4 regions of the Arthrobacter sp. BC5 genome follow, and region 4 is predicted to be linked to each of the others. Evidence: riboswitches for the same ligand, from Rfam matches in the RefSeq annotation. Region 4 holds a riboswitch; each other region holds the start of a gene.

Region 1 (5,397 bases), 1.6 Mb from region 4:
GACGCCGAGGAGACCGGCGCCCGCCGGCTGAGCCCGATGGAACTGCGCACGGCCGCTCTCGCCGTGGCTCACGGCTCTTCCGTGGTGGATGTACGCGCGGAGTCACCGGAAGTCACCGGGACGGAGCCGACCGCGGCGACCGAGACGCCCGAGACCTCCGGAACCGCAGGGTCCACCGCCTGGGCTCCGGTCGAGGTGCCGCGCCCCACCTACGTGGACGCGGCGAAGGCCGAACGGCAGGCTCCGGCCCCGCTGGACCTCCCCGAGGCGCCGAAACCCACGACCCGGACTCCCATCAAGGCCTCCGAGGCTGCCGCCCGCGTCGCTGCGGAGGCGGACGACGCCGCAGCCGAGTCGGCGAACCCCGTCCCCTCTGCGGGGCGTATCAACCTCGACGACGTCCTGCAGCGTCGCCGCGCCTGACCGTACCCATGCCACGGGAAGCCGGATGCCGGTCGCGCCCGTGACCGACCCCTGAGGTTCGCATGAGGGCGAAGGACGCACGCATCATCCGCGAGCAGGAGACCATCGCGCTCCTCGAGTCGGACGCGCCGGCCGGGTTCCTGCAGCGGGCGCTGGCCACCGCCGGGTGGGAGCTCGAGTCCTGGCAGCTCGGGGCCGTCCACCACCGTCCCGGCGCCGGCGTCACGGGTGTGTACTCCATCGACGTCCGGCCTGGCGGGGGCGCCGCCGCGGGTCGCAGGTCCCCGGTCCCGGGTCCGACACCGCCGCCCGTCCCGACGCACGCCTGTATCACCTCCTGCGTCATCCAGCAGGGGTCGGACGCCGTCGCGGTCTTCCAGCGCCGCGGCGCAGTGGCGCTCTCGGTGTGGGTGCATCCCCTCGATCCGCTCCTGCCGGGACTCCCGCTGGCCCTCGACCCGGAGCGCAGCACCCCGTTCGCCTTCGGCCCCGGGTGTGAGCCGCGCGAGACCCTCCTCGAGCTCCGCAGCTACCGCCCCCTGCGCCGGGCCGTGGTCCTGGCGCGGAACGGGGACGAGCGCCGCTACCTGAAGGTACTGCGGCGCCAGGGCGCAGCAGCGCTCGCGGAACGGCACCGGATGCTCCGGGCCGCCGGCGTGCCCGCTCCGGTCCTCGCCGGCGAGCCGATGCAGGACGTGGTGGCCATGCACCCTGCTCCGGGCACGCCCCTCGCCGAGCTCCTCATGCGGGACGGCGCGGCCGACGTCGACCCCGGGGCCCTGGTGCACGTCCTCACCTCCCTGCCGCCCGCGGTTCTCGCCCTGCCCGTACGACCGCCCTGGGCGGCCCGGGTCAGGGACTACGGCGAAGGAGCGGTGGCGGCTCTGCCCTCCGAAGCCGCCCGGATCCGAGGTCTCGCCGCAGCCATCGACGAGGCCGTCCGCTCGAGTGACGCGGGACCGCTCGTGCCCGCCCACGGTGACTTCTACGAGGGAAACCTCCTCATCACGGACGGTGCCGTGTCCGGACTGCTGGATGTCGATGCACTCGGACCGGGGCATCTCGTCGATGACCTCGCCTGCTTCCTCGGCCACGTCGCCGTCCTCCCGGGACTCCACGTCGGGTACGCCCACGTGCCGCAGGCCCTCCCGCGCTTCCTGCGGACGTTCGACGAGCAGGTGGACCCGGCCGCGCTCCGGAGCCGGGCCGCGGCCGTGAGCCTCACGCTCATCGCGGGAGCACGGAGCCGTACAGGGGGCGACGGCGGGGAGGTGGAGGCGCTGTCGCGGCTGGCGGTCGCCGAGCAGTTCCTCGCCGAGGCACGCGCCCTCGCCGGGCGCCGACGCTCCTGACGCGTACGGCACCGTGACCGGGGCGTTGATGATGCCGGGCCCTGCCTGGTTATACTTCCAACAGCTTCAAGAACTGCGGCCGCCAAGCTCCGACTGGGCCGCATACCAACCCCGCGCTCACAGGGTGGTTCGGATGACGAAGCGGTCCGCATTCGCCCCTTCCTCGGGCATCTGGTGCGGGCAAGAGCTCGCGAAAGGACGCGGCCCTGCGCCGTCCGCCCATGACTCCCTTCCCCGCCGGCGCATCCGCCGCAGAGATTCCGATGGTGGCCCTCAGCATCGAGGACTACGAGGTGCTCACCGCTCCGCGAGAGGCGTTCGTCGCCTTCCTCCTCGCGCCGACGTCCAGGGGCGGCTCCACGGTGAGGACGGGCCCCCGACCGGCGGGTGGCTGAGGAATGGCACCACCGAGCGGCCTCCTCCTGGACACCGACGTCATCGCGGAGCTGCGTAGCCCGAGCCCTCATCCAGCCGTCACCGGCTTCCTCCACCGGCGCCGTCACTTCCGGATCTTCGTCTCCGCGCTGACCATCGGCGAGCTGTCCTCGCTGGGCCGCCGGAACGAGCACTTCCCGGACCTGGAAGCCTGGCTGCACGAACTCGCGGAACGGTTCGGGTCCCACATCCTGTCCGTCGACGCCGCCGTCGCCGTGGCCTGGGCGGCCCTTGCGGACCTTTCCGACGTGGCCCTCGCCGATTCCCTGATCGCGGCGACGGCCCGCCACAGGGGACTCTCGGTCGTGTCGGGGAACGTCGAACCGTACCGGAGGCTGGCGGTCCCGGCGATCAACCCCTGGACGGCCGGAGAGCAGCCCCTGGATCCCCCCGGGCCCGTTCCATGACGTCGCGATCGCGCTATGTGACGGAAGCCGTGTCGCACAAGGTCACACGCCGACATGTTGCGTCAGGTGTGCCGCCCCGCAGGTCGCCCTGCTTAGAGTGATCCCACCAACCATCAAGAGCGGCCGAGAGATCTGGCTTGTTGACGCCGCAGCAACCCATCAGTTGTTCCCTCGGGGGCAGCGGAACCGGTGCTAATGCCAGAACCGATGGAGACTGGAGTTCGAATGGCATGTCCCGGAGACGGAGCGGTACCGCCGTCGCTCTCCTACGAGCTGTACCCGCCGGCCACCCCGGAGGCCGGCGACGCCGTACTGCGGACCATCGACGAACTCGGAGCCACCCGACCCGACTACGTCTCGGTGACCTACAGCGGCGCACCGGCACGACGACGGGCGTCCGTCGAGCTCATCGGGCACCTGGTCACCAGCACCCGGCTCCGAGCGGTGGCCCACCTCTGCTGCGTGGGGGAGACGCGGGAGGGCCTGGACCTGCTGGTGCGGCAGTTCGTCGGGCTCGGGGTCAGGGGGATCCTGGCACTGCGCGGTGACCTGCCGGCGGATCGAGAGGCGTTCCGCGGCGAGCTGCCCTTCGCCCGGGATCTGGTGGAACTGATCCGTGGGGTCGAGGCCAGGCACGGCGCCGCACTCGCCGGCGGCCGGCTCGCGGTGGGGGTCGCGGCCTACCCGACCAGGCACCCCGAGTCGCCGTCGTTCCTGCACGATGTCGAGGTGCTGATCTCGAAGCAGCGCTCCGGCGCCGACTTCGCGATCACGCAGGTGTACTTCGACCCCGCCGAGTACGTGCGCCTGGTCCGTACAGCCCGGACGGCCGGCGTGACCATCCCGATCATCCCCGGCGTGATGCCCGCCGTCAGTGTCCGGCGGCTCGAGCGGCTGGCCCTCATGACCGGCGTACGTCCCGACGCCGGGCTGCTGCACCGCCTGGAAACGGCGTCGAGTGAGGCCGAACGACGGCGGATCGGCGTGCGGGCAGCGGCCGTGCTGGCCCGTGCGGCCTTCGAGGCAGGAGCCCCTGGCCTCCACCTGTACACCTTCAACGACTTCCGCGCGTCCGTCGACGTCGTCGAAGAGCTCGATCTCCCGGCGGCTCGCCGCGCCGGCGCCGTCCCGGCCTGAACGCCCGGGGCCTCCAGATCCGAACCCGACACCAATCTCCAAGGAGCACCGTATGAGCACCGCCGACACCTTCCCCGCCGCCACGATCCTCGGCTACCCGCGCATGGGGCCGGACCGGGAGCTGAAGAAGGCCCTGGAAGCCTACTGGGCAGGCCGCCTGGACGAGGCAGGGCTGGATCGTGCGGCCGAGCAGTTGCAGGACCGCACCGTTGCACGGCTCGCCGAGCTGGGCCTGAAGGAGGCAGATTCCTCCATCCCCGCGGATTTCGCCCTCTACGACCAGGTCCTCGACGCCACGGCCGCCCTGGGCGCGCTGCCGTCCCGCTTCGCGGATCTGGCGGGTGAGGACGGTTCCGTGGACACCGCCGCCTACTTCGCGCTGGCCCGGGGAGACGGCGACCGTGCGCCGCTGGAGCTGACCAAGTGGTTCGACACGAACTACCACTACCTGGTGCCCGAGATCGGCCCGGGGACCACGTTCGCCGCGGTGGCGCACCGCCTGACGTCCATCGTCCGCCGGCAGAAGGACCGCGGCGCCGTGCTGCGCCCGGTGCTGGTGGGTCCCGTGACCTACCTGCTGCTGGCCAAGGCCGAGGAGGAAGCGCCCGCCGGGTTCGACCCGCTGTCCCGGATCGACGACGCCGTGGCGGCCTACGCGGGGATCCTCGCGGCACTGGCGGAAGCGGGCGCCGCATGGGTGCAGCTGGACGAGCCGGGCCTCGTGGGCGACCGCGGCGGCGAGCTGGCAGCACCCGGCGGGCTCGTGGACCGGGTGTACCGGCAGCTGGCAGGTGCCGCGGACCGGCCGGCTCTCCTGGTGACCTCGGGTTACGGTACCGGCGGTGATCCGGCGGAACCGGGCCAGTCGCTGGCAGTGCTCGCCGCGGCGGGCGTCGAAGCGGTGCACGCGGACCTGGTCCGGGGGACCCGGCCCTCGGTCGGGGCCCTGCAGGCACTGGGCGACACGCGCCTCGTGGCCGGCGTCGTGGACGGGCGGAACGTATGGGGGAACGATCTGCGGTCTTCCCTGGCCGTGCTGGAGGAGCTGCAGTCGGAGACCGCGCGAGCGGTCAGCACGGCGACGTCCACCTCGCTGCTGCACGTGCCGCACGACGTCGCGGCCGAGTCCGCCCTGCCGGAACACCTGCCGTCCTGGCTCGCGTTCGCCGACCAGAAGATCGGCGAGGTGGTGGTCCTGGCGCGCGGACTCGCCGAGGGCCCCACGGCCGTCACCGATGAGCTCCGGGCTGCGGACGCGGTGCTGCGCGAGCGCGCGCTGTTCGACGGCGTCGTCGTGGAGCGGGTGCGCGCGCGCACGAACGGACTGACGGAGGAGGCGTTCACCCGCGGCCCCGCCGCACACCGGGCGGACCTGCAGCAGGAGAGGCTGGGACTGCCCCTGCTGCCGACCACCACCATCGGTTCCTTCCCGCAGACAGGCGAGGTCCGTGCTGCCCGTGCTGCGGCCCGCAGCGGCAGCATCTCGCAGGCGGAGTACGAACAGTTCCTGCGGGAGGAGATCACCCGTGTGGTGCGGTTGCAGGAGGGACTCGGGCTGGACGTACTGGTGCATGGCGAGCCGGAGCGCAACGACATGGTCCAGTACTTCGCGGAGAACCTCGACGGCTTCGCGGCGACGGAGC
Region 2 (5,397 bases), 1.4 Mb from region 4:
TGCGTCTGCGCCCTCGTGATGCGGGCGTAGTAGGCGATGCTCCCGGCGCCGATGGCGAGGATGGCGTTCTCGGTGCCTCCACCGATGATGCCGATGACCACCAGTGCGAGCAGGATCTCCGGGATGGCGAGCGTGACGTCGAGGAATCTCATCACGGAGGCCTCGACCAGGCGTCCGTTGAGGCCGGCGAGGAGGCCGATCGCCGTGCCGCCGACGACCCCGATCGCCGTCGCGCCGATGCCGATGTACAGGGAGGTGGCGGCACCGTGGACGATGCGCGTGTAGTTGTCGGCGCCGGAATCGTCCGTGCCGAACCAGGCCGCGGCACTCGGCGCCTCGAAGCTCCTGGCCGGGTTCACCGCGTTGGGATCGCCCGGGGCGAGAAGGCCGGGGACCAGGACCGCCGCTGACAGCCACAGGAGGAAGGCGGAGGCCAGCAGGATGCCCGGGCGGATGCGGGGCCGGCGTCGCGCCCGGGGCGTCCGGCCGGTCGTGACCGCCGGTGCCACCGGGGGGCCGCCCAGGGCGGTGGCGAGGGTCGCGACGGCGGGTGGGGAGGTGCGGGAGGCGAGGCTCATGCTGTCACCACTTTCGGATCGATGAGCGTGTAGAGGAGGTCGATCACCAGGTTGACGACCACGTAGACCGCGGCCGAGAGGAGCACGATCCCGATGATGACGGGCAGGTCCTTGTTGTAGACCGAGGCCAGCGTGAGCGAGCCGATGCCCTGTCGGCTGAAGAGCGTCTCGACGACGACCGACCCGCCGAGGAGCGCCGCGACGACGAAGCCCGACATGGTCATGACGGGGATGGCGGCGTGCCGCAGCGCATGGCGGATCCGTACCGGGAGGTCCCGCATGCCGCGGGACCGTGCCGTGAGGACGAACGGCTGCTCCAGCACGTCCTCGAGTTCGTTCCGCAGGACCTGGGACAGGGTCCCGAAGATCGCGAGGGCGAGCGTGAGTGCCGGGAGGACCAGGGCCGCCGTGCCCTGGTTGCCGCCGATGGGGAACCATCGGAGGGTGAAGGAGAAGACGATCAGCAGGGCGAAGCCGATGATGAAGGTCGGCGTCGCCGCGAACACCACCTCGATACCGGAGACGGTCGACCGGATCCAGTTCGCCCGCTGCGCAGAGAGGACGGCGACCGCGAGGGTCAGGGGCAGGGCGATTCCGACGGCGGCGCCTGCGAGCGCCGCCGTCGCACCGATCTGCTGGCCGATGGCGTCCGTCACCGGGAGGCGCAGGCGGTAGGACTGCCCCAGGTCCCCCTGCAGCAGGTTCCCGAGATAGCTGCCGTACTGGACGATGAACGGCTGGTCGAGCAGGTAGTCGACGCGGACCTGCGCCAGGGTCTCGGCGGTGGGCCGCGCGTCGGGACCGCCGAGGATCAGGAGGGCGGTGTCACCCGGGATCAGGTAGACCGCGAGGAAGGTCAGCGTGGCAGCGCCCCAGAGGACTCCGATCCCGACGGCCAGGCGTGTGACGATGCGCCGGAGGACCGCCACCTACTCCGCCTTCCAGGCGTAGGTCAGCACGGGCACGGGGTGGGAGGTGTCCACCGCGACGTCCTGGACGGCGTTGGCGTAGGCGAACTGGCTCGGGTTCTCGTAGAGGGGGACGCCCGGAACGATCTCGAGGAGGCGGTGCTGGGCCTTGGAGTACGCCTCGGCCGCCTCGGGGCCGTCGCCGGCTTCACGGGCCGTGAGGAGCAGTTCGTCGAGGGCCGGGTCGTTGACGTAGGACGAGTTCTGCCCGATGCGCTCTCCGGTGATCTCCGAGGAGTGGTATCGGATGAAGAGGACGTCGGTCGTGTTCGTGTGCCATACGCCCGCCAGCGCGTCGTAGTCGCCGGCGTAGCGCCGCTCGGAGAGCTGCGCCTGTGGGAGCTGGATGATCTGGAGGTCGAAGCCCGCCTTCCGGGCTTCGCCCTGCAGCTGGACCAGCAGGGGGCTCGGGGTCGAGCTCTCCACCGCCGGCACCTCGACCACGAGCCGCTGACCGTCCTTGGTGCGGAACCCCTCGCTGTCACGCGTGGACCAGCCGGCGTCGTCCAGCAGCTTGTTCGCCCGCTCGGGATCGTGGGTGAGCGTTCCTTCGGTCGACGGGTCGTAGTACTTGCTCTCCTTCGACAGGAAGCTGTCGATCGGGGTGTAGGTGTCGAAGCCGAGGCTGTCGGTGACGGCCTCCGTGTCGACGGACGCGGCGAATGCCTGGCGGACCGCCAGATCGTCGAAGGGCGCGCGGTTGAGATTGAAGCTCAGGACATACGGGCTGCCCGTACGCGGCAGGTTCTCGTAGGTGAAGTTCGGATCGGCCTGGACGGCGGCCGCGTTCTGCGGTGCGAGGTTCTCGGTGAGGTCGTACTGGCCCGAGACGAGCGACTGGTGCCGGATCACCGGCTCGCTGACGAGGGTGACCTCCACGCCGTCGAGGTGGGCCTCGCCGTCGCCCTCGAGCCACTCAGGCGCCCAGTCGTAGCCGGCGCGCTTGGTGTAGCTGATGCTCTGGCCGGGCTTGTAGTCCGCGACCGTGAACGGCCCCGTGCCGATCGGCTCCTGGCAGAGCGTCTCGGGGGCTTCGGTGATCGCCTTGCCCGAGTTCATGCCGAGCCACGACTGCGCCAGGGTGTAGAGGAACGGAGTGTAGGGATAGGCGAGGTGGGCTTCGAAGGTGTACTCGTCGATGACGGCGCCGTCCACGTACGGGGCGATGTACGCAGCCGCGAGGGGGGACTTCGTGGCCGGATCCCGCATGTGCTCCAGGTTCTGGCCCAGCACCTCGGCGTTCCAGGGCGAGCCGTCGCTGAAGGTCACTCCCTCCTTGAGGTGGAACGTGTAGGTCTTGCCGTCCTCCGAGATGTCCCAGGAGTCGGCGAGGTAGGGAGCGATCTCCCCGTTCTCGTCGAGCGTCACGATGTTGTCGTAGATCAGCCGGCCGAGGAACTGCTGCTGCGTGGCCGAGATCCCGTGGCCGTCGAGGCAGCCGGGTTCGGCCGAGATCGACACGTTCAGGATGCCGCCGTCCACCGGCTCGTCACCGGTCACCGAGGAGGAAGCGGCCGGACCGGCGCAGCCGCTGACAAGGGACACCAGGGCGACGGCCGATAACGCGGTGAGGTCGCGGAATCGGCGGTGATTTCGGGCAGGACGAATTACGGATGCATTCATGGAGAATTCCTTGGAAGGGGTCCGGCGCCGCGCACAGCAGAATTCACCGGAAAAGGGGACAGAGAACAACAGGATGCGCTGGACGCGCAGGCTCTGCTAGGGGAGGGGGAGGGTGCTACAGCTCACGGGGAGTGCCTTTCGGAGTGCTCTTGCCCGCGCCGGACCAGCACGAAGTGCCAAGGCGGAGGCCGCTTCGTCATCCGAACCACCCAGGAACATGGGGTTGGTGCACGGCCTAGTCGGAGCTTGGCGGCCGCATCTCTTGAAGCTGAATTCACTATAGGCAGGCAATCCGGCAGTCGCGCCAATAAGAAGTAATATGACCGGGTATTGCGAATTCTCCCCATCGGGCCGCCACAGTCCGGATCGCGGATGGGGGTCCACGCATCCAGCCCAGAAAGGCATTCGATGATCTCTCCCCGTGCGGCTTCGCCCTGGACCACCGGCTCGTGGCTCAACCCGCCGGCAGACGCCGCGGTGGACGGCGGTCGCCTGCTCGTGACGGCCGTGGAGGGGAGCGACGCCTGGCGGAGGACGTCGTACGGCTTCGTCCATGCCAGCGCTCACGCCCTGCTGGCACCCTTCCCTCAGGACACCGCTCTCGAGGTCTCGTTCCTGCTCGACTACCGGGAGCAGTTCGATCAGGCCGGCGTCTATCTGCACGGCAGTGCGGAGCACTGGATCAAGGCCGGAGTGGAGGTGTCCGACGGCGTCTCCCAGGTGGGTGCCGTGGTGACGGATCCCGTGTCCGACTGGTCGGTCGCCCCGGTGCCCGAGTGGGGTGGGCATGAGGTGACGGTACGCATGAGCAGGAGCGGCGACGCCGTCACGATCCGCGCTCGCAGGTCGGGGGAGGCATTCCGCCTCGTCCGCGTCGTGCCTCTCGAACCCGACCTGGAGGTCTCGGCGGGTCCCTATTGCTGCTCACCCACACGAGCGGGCCTGACGGTGACCTTCACCGGCTGGGCACAGGGGGAAGCCGACGCCGCGCTGCACAGGTAGGGAGCCACTGCCGCCGTACCGGGGGCCAGCCCAGCCCGTGGTAGAAGGACCGGCCGAGGTCCGGGTCCAGGGTGGCGACGGTGATGAAGTGCAGTTGCTGCTCCATGGCGCGAGCATAGTCGTCGTTCGCCGGGGGCGTCCGGTGTCATCCCTGGGCCTGGAGGGGCTGTCGGGGTGGCCCGTAGGCTAGGGCGGAGGGTATGAGCGGTTCTCCGCGCGCCCGCCGCCGCACGCCGGTGCCCTGTGTGCGCCCGGGCCGAGCGCGTCGGGACGCGGGGCGGGTGAGGCGGGCAGTCGCTCGGACGAACGAGGCAGGACGAGGTGGTTTTCCATGAAGCTCTCGGCGGGCGGCCGGATAGGCCTGGCCGGAGCGGCGGTGGTCGGGGTCGCCTTCGGGATGGCCCGCTACGCCTACGGTCTGACGCTGCCCGGCATCCGGCAGGACCTGGGGCTCTCCGAACTGGTGCTCGGCCTCATCGCCAGTGCGACGTTCGCAGGCTACCTGGCCGGTCTGCTGCTCGCCGGGCCGCTGGCTGCTCGCCGCGGTTCGCGCGCTCCGACAACTGTGGGTGGAGCATGCGGTGTCCTGGGAGCGGTGCTCGTGACACTTGCGCAGTCCCCATGGCTCCTCGCGGTCGGCGTCGTCCTGGCCGGCAGCGCGGGAGGCTGGGTCTGGGCGCCCTACTCCGACATCGTGACCCGTGCTGTGCCCCCGGGACGCCGGTCACGGACGCTGGCTGTCATCACGACCGGCACCAGCGGTGGACTGGTCCTCCTGGGTGGCCTGGCCGTCCTCGCAGCACTGGGCTCATGGCGCCTGGTGTGGGCCGGTATCGCCCTTGCCGCGGTGTCCGCCGCGATCGTGAACCTCCGCCTCGTGTCGCCGACCCGTCCTGATCCGCGCCGGGACGGACCGCGTGGTGCCTCCTCACTGGCGAAAGCGCTGGGAGTCCCGGCCGCCTACTCCGTGATCTACTTCGCTGTCGTCGTCATCTACTTCACCTACGCTGCGGACATCGTGGGCAGCGGCCCCCTCCCGGCGGCAGCCGTCCCGGCACTCTACGCGGCCATCGGGTTGACCGGCATGGTGGGAGTGGCGACCGGGGCCGCGACACGACGGGTGGGCGCATCGCGCGTCGCCGCGCTGTGCCTCGTCACGGTCGGTGCAGCGATGGCGCTCCTCGGCCTGGGGAGCGACTCCCTCGCCGCGACGGCGGCTTCGGCCT
Region 3 (5,397 bases), 910 kb from region 4:
CGGTAGGGGTGACGGTGGGAGTGACCGTGGGAGCGCCGGTAGGGGCGACGGTGCCGTGCCGGCCGGGTCGGGGCGCCGGCCCGGCTCGGGGGATGCCGACGCCGGCCTCAGGCTCCACCGGGCCCGCCGGCCATGTGCAGGACCGCTGCACCGTTGACGCGGTCCTCCGCCAGATCCGCCAGGGCGCGGTCCGCGTCGGCGAAGGCATATCGCTGGATCGTGGGACGCAGCGGGATGCGGGCGGCGAGTGCCAGGAGTTCCCGGCCGTCGGTCCGGGTGTTCGCCGTGACACTGCAGAGCCGGCGTTCCTGGAAGAGTTCCTCGGCGTAGTGCAACTCCGGGATGTCGCTGAGGTAGATGCCCGCGATGGCCAGGGTGCCACCACGGTCCAGCGCCCGCAGCGCGGCGGGGACGAGGGCGCCGGCGGGCGCGAAGAGGATGGCGGCGTCCAGCGGCTGCGGTGGTTCCGCGGCCGCTTCCCCCACGAAGGCTGCGCCCAGGGCCGAGGCCAGGCGACGGGCGCTCTCGGAGCGCGTCATCACGGCTACCTCCACTCCCTCGAACATCGCGACCTGCGCGGCGAGGTGGGCGGACGCTCCGAACCCGTAGATGCCGAGCCGGCCGCCCGGCCGTACCCCGGAGCGGCGCAGCGCCCGGTACCCGATGATCCCGGCGCAGAGCAGCGGTGCGGCTTCCTCGTCGGAGAATTCCGGCGGCACGGCATACGCGAAGGCCTCCGGGACGGTGACGAGCTCGGCATAGCCGCCGTCGTCGTCCCAGCCCGTGAACCGCGGAGACAGGCACAGGTTCTCGTCGCCGCGGACACAGAAGCGGCAGGTGCCGCACGTCGAGCGGAGCCACGCGATTCCCACCCTGTCGCCGAGGCGGAAGAGCCGGCAACCGGGCCCGGTCTCCACCACGTCACCGATGATCTCGTGTCCCGGCACCGTTCGCGCGTGCTTCGCGGGCAGATCGCCCTCGACCAGGTGCAGGTCGGTCCGGCACACCCCGCAGGCCCTGACCCGCACCAGGAGCTCGCCCGGACCGGGGACGGGGTCGGGCCGGGTGCCGAACACCAGCGGCGGGGCGCCGACGCCGGTCACCGGCCCGGCGTCGCGGGCATGCCGGGCGTCGCAGTCGATCCACCAGGCCCGCATGGCCTACCCGCCCTTCCGGGCCGGATCGGGGTTGCCCGTCCGAGGCCGTGCCGGATCGTGGATCTGTGCACCGTCCTCGAGGGCCATGGGAACTCCCCTGTGTAGAGCCCCCATCGTACGCTTCACGAGCCCTGCACTCCGGGGGTGGTTCTTCCCTGTCCGCGCCGGGCGGACCCCGGACTCGGCGGGAGCGGTCCTATCACCGGTCTCGCCATTATCCGCAGTGCCTGCTGTGACCAACGGCGGAGGCACTGCAGCGGCAACCGGAACCGCTGCGACAACCGCGGCCACGGATGCCTCAGCTACCGCTGCGACCGGGGGCGATCGATAGCTCTTGCAGCGCACCGGTACTGACCGGCGGCACTGGCGGTCGTGAAGCCGCAGGCGTTGCAAGCTCCGGCAGTAGCGGTGGTACAGGAGGAAGACCGGGCGCCGGAAGCACCGGTGGACTCGGTGGTTCGAACGCGTCCGGCCCGTCCGGGCGAACGGGCGGGAGTTCCGGTAAGAGTTCCGGTGGTCCTCCGGACGCAGAGCAGCGGCCGGAACGGTTTGTGGCGGAGGTGTCACCGATCAGCGTTGCCGGCAACGGAGCGGTGGTGCTGGCGGGAACAGCGGGGTCCGGTTCGAACGGGCCAACGGGCGCGCAGCCTCAGGCCGAGCGGACCCGCGCACCTACAGAATCGCCGACCGAGTCACCGGCCCATTCAGCAGGAGGCGAATCGACGGCTGAGGGCTTCCGGGCGGGCTCGCCGAAACGTTCGGACCCTTTATGACGTTCGTGGACGTGACTTTTTGGTTCTCAGCTGAGGGGTCATTTATCGTCATCACAGAATCAAGAGTTCCAGTCGATGGCCCTGGCCGGCTGGGCAGCAACCCTCTCCCGTAGTGGGGTGCTCCAGGTGAAGATTCGGCCGCCGGGTCATGTCCTGGACGGCAAGTATGGACTCTCCGATGTGCCGGGCTGTCCGCCTGGCATTTTTTCTTGAAGGAAGAATTATGACCTCCTCCCGTAAGTTCCTGGCCGTCGCTCTTGCCCCGTTCCTCGCCCTGACTGTCGCGTGCGGCTCCTCCGGCGCCAGCACCGAGGAGGGTGCTGGCGGAGAGAACGAGAAGGTACGCCTCGGTGTGGTCGGAGCGAGTGACCCCGAGTGGGCGATCTTCACGGATGCGGCTGCAGAGGAGGGAATTGACTTGGAAGTCATCGACTTCGCGGAGTACACGCAACCCAACCCGGCCCTCAGCGAGAGCGAGCTGGATCTGAACCAGTTCCAGCACCTCGTGTACCTCGCCCGATACAACGTCTCGAGCGGCGAGGAGCTCACCCCGGTCGGTTCGACGGCGATCTACCCGCTGGGTCTCTACTCCACACAGTACGAATCGGTCGAAGACATCCCCGAGGGTGCCACGGTGGCCGTACCCAATGACGAGAGCAATCTTGCTCGCGGGCTGCTTGTCCTGCAGTCCGCCGGGCTAGTCACTCTTGAGGACGGTGGCAGCGCCTTCTCCACCATCGACGACATCGACGAAGGAGCGTCGAAAGTCACGGTTACCACCCTGGATGCCTCCTTGACCCCGACATCTCTGCCGGATGTTGCCGCAGCCATCATCAACAACGATTTCGTCGAGGACGCGGGTCTGAGCTTCGAGGATGCCCTGGCCAAGGACGATCCCGCTGACCCGGCCGCAGCCGCCTACGTCAACGTATTCGCCTCACGTGCCGGTGAGGAGAACAACGAGACGTACCAGAAGCTGGTCAGTATCTACCAGGACACGCAAGAAGTCACCGGTGCCGTGCAGGAGACGTCCGGTGGAACGGCCGAGTTCCTCAAAGTACCTACGGAGGAGTTGAAGAGCTCGCTGGAGAAGGTCGAGGAAGATACCCGGGCCCAGGGCTGATCACCTCTGACACCGTGTGGCCGGCCCGTGGACATGTCAGGACCATCCGACGTCGTCGGGTCGGCCGCACAACCTCCCACCTAGGACCCCATGCCTCTCATCTCCTTGCGCAACGTCACCAAGAGCTTCCCTCCGGGGCGCCGCGGTGAGGCCCCCGTTAACGCCATCGACAATGTCAGCCTCGACATCGAGGCCGGCGAGATCTACGGCATCATCGGGTACTCCGGCGCCGGCAAGAGCACCCTGGTGCGCCTGATCAACGCACTGGAGAAAGCGACTTCCGGTGAGATTGTGGTGGACGGCCAACACGTAACAGGTGTTCCCGACCGGCAACTGCGCACCCTCCGCCTCGATATAGGCATGATCTTTCAGCAGTTCAACCTATTCAGCGCCAAAACTGTATGGAACAACATCGCCTACCCTCTCCGCGTCGCCGGCAGGACACGCACCGAAATCCAGGAGCGGGTTACGGAACTGTTGGATTTCGTCGGGCTCAGCGACAAGGCCTCGAACTATCCCGAACAGCTCTCAGGAGGCCAGAAGCAGCGCGTCGGTATCGCACGGGCCCTGGCTACATCCCCGAAAATCCTCCTGGCCGACGAGGCAACCTCCGCACTGGACCCGGAGACCACGCATGAGGTCCTACGCCTGTTGCGCCGCGTGAACGAGGAACTGGGTATCACCATCGTGATCATCACCCACGAGATGGACGTCATTCAAACTCTGGCGACCAAGGTGGCCGTCATGGACCGCGGCCGAATCGTCGAACAGGGAGACGTGTTCGACGTCTTTTCCAACCCACGCGAAGCCTCGTCCCAACGTTTCGTGTCCACCGTGATCCGCGGCATCCCGGCACCGGACGAGCTGGCAGCACTCCGCGAACGACACGAAGGACGCATCGTCACCTTCTCCTTCCGCGACGGGGACCCCTCCCAAGCATCCGTGTTCCTCGAACTGGCAGCCGCCGGAATCGAATTCGAACTCGTATATGGCGGTATCAACGACATCCGTGGACGCGCCTTCGGGCACCTCACCCTCGCCCTCAACGGACAGGACGACGCCATCGACGCGACTCTGCAGCACATGGTAAGCCGAATCAATGTAAGAGAGCTCGCCTGATGGAAGACCTCCTACCCCTCACCCCGCAACTCTGGGAAGCAACCTACGAGACCCTCTACATCGTCGGTTTCAGCCTGCTCTTCGGTGGCATCGGCGGGCTCCTCCTGGGCATCGGCCTCTACACCACCCGGGCAGGCAGCATCCTCGGCAACCGCGCCGTCTTCGGAACACTGAACGTCATCGTCAACATCTTCCGACCCATCCCATTCATCATCTTCCTCGCCGCAGCCCAGCCCCTCGCCAGGGCGGTAACAGGAACCGGTATCGGCAACAGCGCCATCATCTTCACGCTGTCCCTGGCCGCAACGTTCGGCATCAGCCGCATCGTGGAGCAAAACCTGCTGACCGTCCAACCTGGCGTTATCGAGGCAGCACGCTCCGTCGGAGCCGGAAGACTGCGCATCATCCTCACCATTCTCATCCCCGAAGCCCTCGGTCCACTGATCTTGGGGTACACGTTCATCTTCGTGGCCCTCGTCGACATGTCAGCAGTTGCCGGGTCCGTCGGCGGTGGAGGACTCGGAAACTTCGCCATCCAATACGGATACCGCCAGTTCAATCCTGTCGTCACCTGGGCCGCCGTCCTCGTCATCGTCCTACTCGTACAAGCAGTGCAGCTCCTCGGCAACGTCCTCGCGAGGAAAGTCCTCCGGCGCTGACCCAACCTCAGCTATGCAACCGGTGCAGCCAGTGTCACTGATCGAGGTGATCCTCAAGGGGCTGAAGGGAGTCGCGTGCCTACGCGGGGGCGTGTGAACTTGGTGGCGGCGTGACTAGCACCTGTTACCCCATCGTGCAGCAGACCCCACGGTGTAAATCCGGCCAGACGTCGTGTTCCCTACTACCTGACTCGTGTGCGGTGGCTTTGAGTACGGCGTCCATCACCAACTGGATGGAAGCCGGAGAAGACGAACGGACAACAAGCACCCGCGATGCTCTCCGGGGCATCACCTCCGCCCCGAACCGGGTTCACGCACTCTGATGCGGCAATGCCGTAGTCCTCGCGCGGGCAATGCCCCATCAGAAAGACGACTATTCCAGGGTCCGATGATTGGTGGCATGCTCACGCAGTGGTCGTGATTGATCACGACCACTGCGTGAGCATCGAGAGTGCCGCGGCAGTCCGAGCGGCTGTCTCAGCCGGTTCAGAAAGTCAGCACCAAGCGACCGCGGACGCCTCCGGCTTCTAGGCGACGGTGCGCTTCGAGTGCTTCCTCCGTGGGCA
Region 4 (5,397 bases):
CCTGCTGCCGCGCGGCTGGCGCAGGGCCCGGCGGGTGAGCGCCACTGTCGGGTGTCCCGCTCAGTCCGTAGCGCGAGAGCACCGCCGCGACCCGGGCGTCGTCGTCCGATCCGATGCCGAGCGTGGCGCTGCCGGTGTTGACCCCGTGCACTGTCTCGACGGAGGCACCGAGCAGGTGCACCGCGACGCCGAGGTCCGCAGTGACGCGCTGGATCCAGTCGCCGGGGACGTCCGTGGAGTCGTAGGTGACATACCAGGTGCGTGTTCCGGCCTCGGGCCCCGCATGGCCGCGTCGAGGCTGAAGCGAACGCCCCAGGAGCGAGCCAGGGGAGGTCAGGAGTTCCACGAGGCTGCCCTGTTCCACGATGCGTCCGTGGTCGAGGCGCGCGACCGTGTCGGCGACCTGGCGAACCGTGTCCATCTCGTGCGTGATGAACACGACCGTGAGGTCGAGGTCGCTGCGCAGTTGGCGGATGAGGCCGACGACGGAGTGCGTGGTGTCGGGGTCGAGCCCGGACGTCGCCTCGTCGGCCAGGAGGATGGACGGCCGCAGCGCGAGGGCCCGTGCGATGCCCACTCGCTGTGCCTGGCCGCCGGAGAGCTGGAACGGGTAGTGGCCGGCCTTGTCGGCGAGGCCCACGCGGTCGAGGAGTTCCGCGACCCGGGCACGCGCCTCCCCAGGAGTCACACCGAGGTACTCGAGCGGCAGCGCGATGTTCTCCGCGGCCGTCCGGCGGCTGAGCAGGCTCGAGGACTGGAACACGGTCCCGATCCGCCGGCGGGCCTCACGGAGGCGCTTCTCGGGCAGCCCGGACAGCTCCTCCCCGTTGACGACGACGGACCCCGAGGTGGGGCGCTCGAGCAGGTTGATGCACTGGGCCAGGGTGCTCTTGCCGGCACCGCTGGGGCCGACGACCGCGGCGATGGAGCCCGTGGGCACCTCGAAGTCGAGGTCGTCGAGCACGGTCACGGCGGTGTCGCCGCGGCCATAGGTCTTCGTGAGGTGGCGTAACGAGATCATGTCGTTCCTTGGGCAGGCGGAAGCAGGGACGGTGCAGGACCGGACGCGCGCGTCCGGCGGTGGAAGGGCGAAAGGAGGTTCAGGGGCGCACGTGCTGGAGCCGGTAGCCCGCGCCCCGGTGCTCCTCGGGCAGGCGGTCGCCCTTGCCGAACAGCTTGTTGCGCAGGGTCCCCTCGACGTACTCGGTGGGATAGGCGCCGCGCTTCTGCAGTTCCGGAACCACGTAGCGGACGACGTCCTCGAAGGACCCGGGCGTGATGGCGTAGGCGAGGTTGAACCCGTCCACGTCCGTCTCCTCGACCCACGCCTGGAGTTCATCCGCGACCTGCGCCCCTGACCCGACGACCCGCGGGCCGAGGCCGCCGATACCCGCCCACTCCGCGATGTCGCGCACGGTCCAGGGAGCGCCGTCGTCGTTCACTTTCTGGAAGTTCGCGACGGCGGACTGGATGGCGTTCGACCTCACGTTGCCGATGGGCTCGTCGGGGTCGTAGACGCTGAGGTCGATCCCCAGCCAGCCGGACAGCAGCACGAGCGCTCCCTCGTAGCTGACGTACTGCTGGTAGTCGGCGTGCTTGGCCTGCGCCTTCTCCTCCGTCTCGTCCGTGATGACCGTCAGCATGGTGTAGATCCGCACGGAGTAGCGGTCGCGTCCCTCGGCCTCGACGGCGTCTCGGATCTTCGTGACCACGTCCTTGAGGATCGACTTGGTGGGCGCGCCGACGAAGACCGCCTCGGCGTTGCCCGCGGCGAAGCGGATGCCGCGAGGCGAGGCGCCGGCCTGGTAGATCACCGGTGTGCGCTGCGGGGAGGGCTCGCTGAGGTGGATGCCCGGGACGGTGAAGTACTCGCCGTCGTGGTTGATCTCGTGGACCTTGGCGGGATCGGTGAACACGCCGGTCTCACGGTCGCGCACGACGGCGTCGTCCTCCCAGGATCCCTCGAGCAGCTTGTAGAGGACCTCGAGGTACTCGTCAGCGTGGTTGTAGCGCTCGTCGTGCTCGAGCTGGTCCTGGTTGCCCATGTTGCGGGCAGCGGAGGGCAGGTAACCGGTGACGACGTTCCAGCCGACCCTGCCGTTGGTGAGGTGATCCAACGTGGAGAGCCTGCGCGCGAAGGGGTACGGGTGCTCGTAGGCGGTGCCGGCGGTGACGCCGAAGCCGAGGTGCTCCGTGACGAGGGCCATGGCGGAGACGAGCAGGAGGGGATCATTGACCGGCGTCTGCGTGCCCTGGCGCAGGGTGGCCTCGTTGGAGCCGCCGTAGACGTCGTACGTGCCGAGAACGTCGGCGATGAAGATGCCGTCGAAGAGTCCCTTCTCCAGGGTCTTCGCGAGGTCGGCCCAGTAGCGCAGGTCCTTGTAGCGCCAGGACTGGTCCTCCGGGTGGCGCCACAGTCCGGGCGACTGGTGGCCCACGCAGTTCATGTCGAAGGCGTTGAAGCGGATATGGCGGGGTGCAGGCACGGGGAATCCTCATGTCGGGGCACTGCCAGGGGAAGCGCCATACTTGCCCGAACGGTGTATGCCGGGCCGAATCCTCACCTGGGGCACCCCACTACAGCGAGAGGGTTGCCGTCCAACAAACCAGGGTTTTGCGTTGGAACTCTTGATTCTGGTTCGAGCGTAGGGGCATTCGCGCGCCGACGTCCACACGCTCCTGTCACAGAGCGTCACGAAGGCATGCTGCCTCCGGCGGAGACGCCCTACCGCAGGTAGGACGCCCCGTTCACGTCGACCACGGTGCCACTGACCCAGAGCGGGGCCTCCGTGGCGAGCCAGGCAACCGTCTGCGCAACCTCCTCCGGTGTCGCCACGCGGTTGAAGGGACTCTGCGACCGGACGGCATCCCCTCCCGGACCCTCCAGCACGGGCTTGCCCATGTCCGTCTCCACGAAGCCGGGCGCGACGGCGGCCGCGAGGATGCCGTGTGGCGCGAGCGCGACGGCGAGCGACTGGGTCATGGAGTGCAGCGCGGCCTTGCTGGCGCCATACGCGGGAGTGAGCGGCTCGCCGCGATAGGCGCCGCGTGATCCCACGCTGACGAGGCGCCCGCCGTCGGGCCCTGACGGGCGGTCGAGGAGATGGCGGGCCACGAGCCAGGCCAGGTTGGCCGGGCCGAACAGGTTGACGTCGAGCGTGCGCCGCCAGGCGTGCTGCCAGTCGTCGAAGCTGGTCGTCGCAACGGGGTGGGCTTCGAAGATACCGGCGTTGTTGATCAGCACGTCGACGCCCCCGAGCTCCTGCACAGCCTCATCGACGACGCGCCGGCACTCCCCGGCGTCGCCGACATCCCCCACGACGACGGTGTGGCCGGCGCCGGGAAGGCCGGCTCGGACCGTCTCGGCCGCCGCAGCGTCACGGCCGGCGTGAACGCCGATGCGGTGCCCCCGCCCGGCGAGGTGGTGGGCTATGGCGGCACCGATCCCTCGGCTCGCCCCTGTCACCAGGATGCTCAGTGTCATGGACCATGACGCTACATCCTCGATGACCGCGGCGGACCACGTGTGCTGGGGGTGGAATACACGTGAATTCTGGGAGACCGCCTTGCTAGGCTGTCAAGCCACTGCCCATGGCCATGCCCTTCCGGTAAAGGACTCTGATGGACCCATTCACCACGGACTTCGACAAGGGGATCCTGAGGCTCACGTGGAGGAGGGGCGTCGAGATCACCCGTGCGAACGGGGTCGCCGCCGCCCGCGCCCTGGCCGAGTTCCACGGTCCCGCGCCACTGCCGCTCCTGGTCCACATGCACGGCATCGCCGGCGTCACGCCCGAGGCACGCGTGGGCATGGCCGCCTACCGCGCTTTCTCCAAGGTCGCGCTCGTGGGTGAGGACGCCGTCGACGAGGTGATGTCCGGCTTCTCCCACCGGTCCCCCACCGCGACCCGCTACTTCACCTCGGAGGCCGAGGCGCTCGCCTGGCTGTCGGACAAGAGCACGGCCGAGCAGAGCGCACAGCCCGCACCGCAGCACGACTGAGGCTGTGCGCAGGTGCGAGACCGGCGTTGACCCTCCTCGCACCGGGTGCCACAGTGACAGCATGAGCACCCAGAACATGGAGAGCACCGGGAACGCCGGAGTCCAGGTCAGCAACAACGAGGCGAGGAGCCGCTACGTCGCAACGCTCGACGGCGACGAGGCCGGCATCGCGGCCTACGAGCGCTCGGGCGACACGATCGTCTTCACGCACACCGTGGTGGACGAGGAGGTCGAGGGCCACGGTGTGGGCAGCACCCTGATCCGGCATGCGCTCGACGACGCCCGCGGACAGCACCTCACAGTGGTGCCGCAGTGCGAGTTCGTGGCGGCGTTCATCGAGGACCACCCCGAGTACCAGGACCTCGTGGGCTAGGCTGCGGCGCGGGCCCGCCCGCCCAGTGCCGCATCGATCAGCACCTCGGCGGCACGCCGAGCCTGCCCTGCCGCCTCGGATGTCCCCGCGATCGCCGCCGTCGTCTGCGCGCCCTCCGCGAGGATCGAGAGCTGCGGTGCGAGGTAGGCCGGAGCGCCGGCGTCCTCCGCGAGCTGCCCGACGTACTCCTGGAAGGACGCCTTGTGCTCCCGCGCGTAGTCCGCCACCTCGTGGCTGACGGCGCCGAGCTCCGCGAAGCTGTTGATGAACCCGCACCCGCGGAAGGAATCCTCGCCGAACCACTGGGCGAGGAAGTCGAAGATGGCCAGGAGCCGGTCCCGCGGCGTCCCGGCCTGCCGGACCCTTGCCTCGAGGCCCTCCTCCCACGAGGCATGCCGCCGTTCGAGGACTGCCATCACGATGCTGCTCTTCGAGGGGAACTCCTGGTAGAGCTTCTTGAGCGAGACGCCCGCTGCGGCGCGCAGCTCGTCCATGCCGACAACCTGGATACCCTTCGCGTTGTACAGCTCGTCAGCGGTCTCGACGATGCGGGTGCGGGTCTCGGAAAAACTCATCCACCCATACTACTTGAATCGAGAACGATCGTTCTATACGCTGTGGGAACCGAGAGAGAACGACCGTTCTCTCCGCTAGGGAAAAGGACATGGTCATGGGTTTCATCAAGGTAGGCACGGAGAACACCACGGACATCGAGCTCTACTACGAGGATCACGGCACGGGCCAGCCCGTCGTCCTGATCCACGGCTACCCCCTCGACGGCGGTTCCTGGGAGAAGCAGACCAACGCCCTCCTGAACGCCGGCTACCGCGTCATCACCTACGACCGCCGCGGCTTCGGCAAGTCCGGCAAGCCCACCACCGGCTACGACTACGACACCTTCGCCGCCGACCTCAGCACCGTCCTCGAGACCCTCGACCTCACCGACGTCGTCCTCGTCGGATTCTCCATGGGCACCGGCGAAGTGGGCCGCTACATCGGCACGTACGGCGAGGCGCGCGTGG

Evidence for each region. A riboswitch is a leader RNA that binds a small molecule or an ion and turns the genes downstream of it on or off. The one in region 4 is predicted to bind S-adenosylmethionine.
Region 1: it holds a riboswitch for S-adenosylmethionine, as region 4 does, so the genes downstream of both, AC1MFI_RS09860 (methylenetetrahydrofolate reductase) here and AC1MFI_RS02095 (LLM class flavin-dependent oxidoreductase) in region 4, are expected to answer to the same signal.
Region 2: it holds a riboswitch for S-adenosylmethionine, as region 4 does, so the genes downstream of both, AC1MFI_RS13245 (ABC transporter substrate-binding protein) here and AC1MFI_RS02095 (LLM class flavin-dependent oxidoreductase) in region 4, are expected to answer to the same signal.
Region 3: it holds a riboswitch for S-adenosylmethionine, as region 4 does, so the genes downstream of both, AC1MFI_RS06385 (MetQ/NlpA family ABC transporter substrate-binding protein) here and AC1MFI_RS02095 (LLM class flavin-dependent oxidoreductase) in region 4, are expected to answer to the same signal.

What each region holds. Positions count from the first base shown of each region.
Region 1 is NZ_CM155273.1:2,110,545-2,115,941, forward strand. It holds gene AC1MFI_RS09840 (hypothetical protein) at 1-423, shown strand, start outside; gene AC1MFI_RS09845 (phosphotransferase family protein) at 486-1,775, shown strand; SAM riboswitch class IV at 1,840-1,968, shown strand; gene AC1MFI_RS09850 (hypothetical protein) at 1,997-2,170, shown strand; gene AC1MFI_RS09855 (PIN domain-containing protein) at 2,174-2,617, shown strand; SAM riboswitch class I at 2,725-2,831, shown strand; gene AC1MFI_RS09860 (methylenetetrahydrofolate reductase) at 2,843-3,754, shown strand; gene metE (5-methyltetrahydropteroyltriglutamate--homocysteine S-methyltransferase) at 3,807-5,397, shown strand, end outside.
Region 2 is NZ_CM155273.1:2,830,262-2,835,658, forward strand. It holds gene AC1MFI_RS13235 (ABC transporter permease) at 1-578, opposite strand, end outside; gene AC1MFI_RS13240 (ABC transporter permease) at 575-1,507, opposite strand; gene AC1MFI_RS13245 (ABC transporter substrate-binding protein) at 1,508-3,169, opposite strand; SAM riboswitch class IV at 3,310-3,437, opposite strand; gene AC1MFI_RS13250 (DUF1349 domain-containing protein) at 3,578-4,171, shown strand; gene AC1MFI_RS13255 (MFS transporter) at 4,503-5,397, shown strand, end outside.
Region 3 is NZ_CM155273.1:1,403,073-1,408,469, forward strand. It holds gene AC1MFI_RS06375 (HAD-IA family hydrolase) at 1-118, opposite strand, end outside; gene AC1MFI_RS06380 (zinc-dependent alcohol dehydrogenase family protein) at 108-1,157, opposite strand; SAM riboswitch class IV at 1,988-2,103, shown strand; gene AC1MFI_RS06385 (MetQ/NlpA family ABC transporter substrate-binding protein) at 2,154-3,053, shown strand; gene AC1MFI_RS06390 (methionine ABC transporter ATP-binding protein) at 3,144-4,172, shown strand; gene AC1MFI_RS06395 (methionine ABC transporter permease) at 4,172-4,831, shown strand; gene AC1MFI_RS06400 (NADP-dependent oxidoreductase) at 5,318-5,397, opposite strand, start outside.
Region 4 is NZ_CM155273.1:495,290-500,686, forward strand. It holds gene AC1MFI_RS02090 (methionine ABC transporter ATP-binding protein) at 1-1,021, opposite strand, end outside; gene AC1MFI_RS02095 (LLM class flavin-dependent oxidoreductase) at 1,101-2,486, opposite strand; SAM riboswitch class IV at 2,521-2,634, opposite strand; gene AC1MFI_RS02100 (SDR family NAD(P)-dependent oxidoreductase) at 2,726-3,484, opposite strand; gene AC1MFI_RS02105 (SpoIIAA family protein) at 3,622-4,002, shown strand; gene AC1MFI_RS02110 (GNAT family N-acetyltransferase) at 4,064-4,375, shown strand; gene AC1MFI_RS02115 (TetR/AcrR family transcriptional regulator) at 4,372-4,950, opposite strand; gene AC1MFI_RS02120 (alpha/beta fold hydrolase) at 5,046-5,397, shown strand, end outside.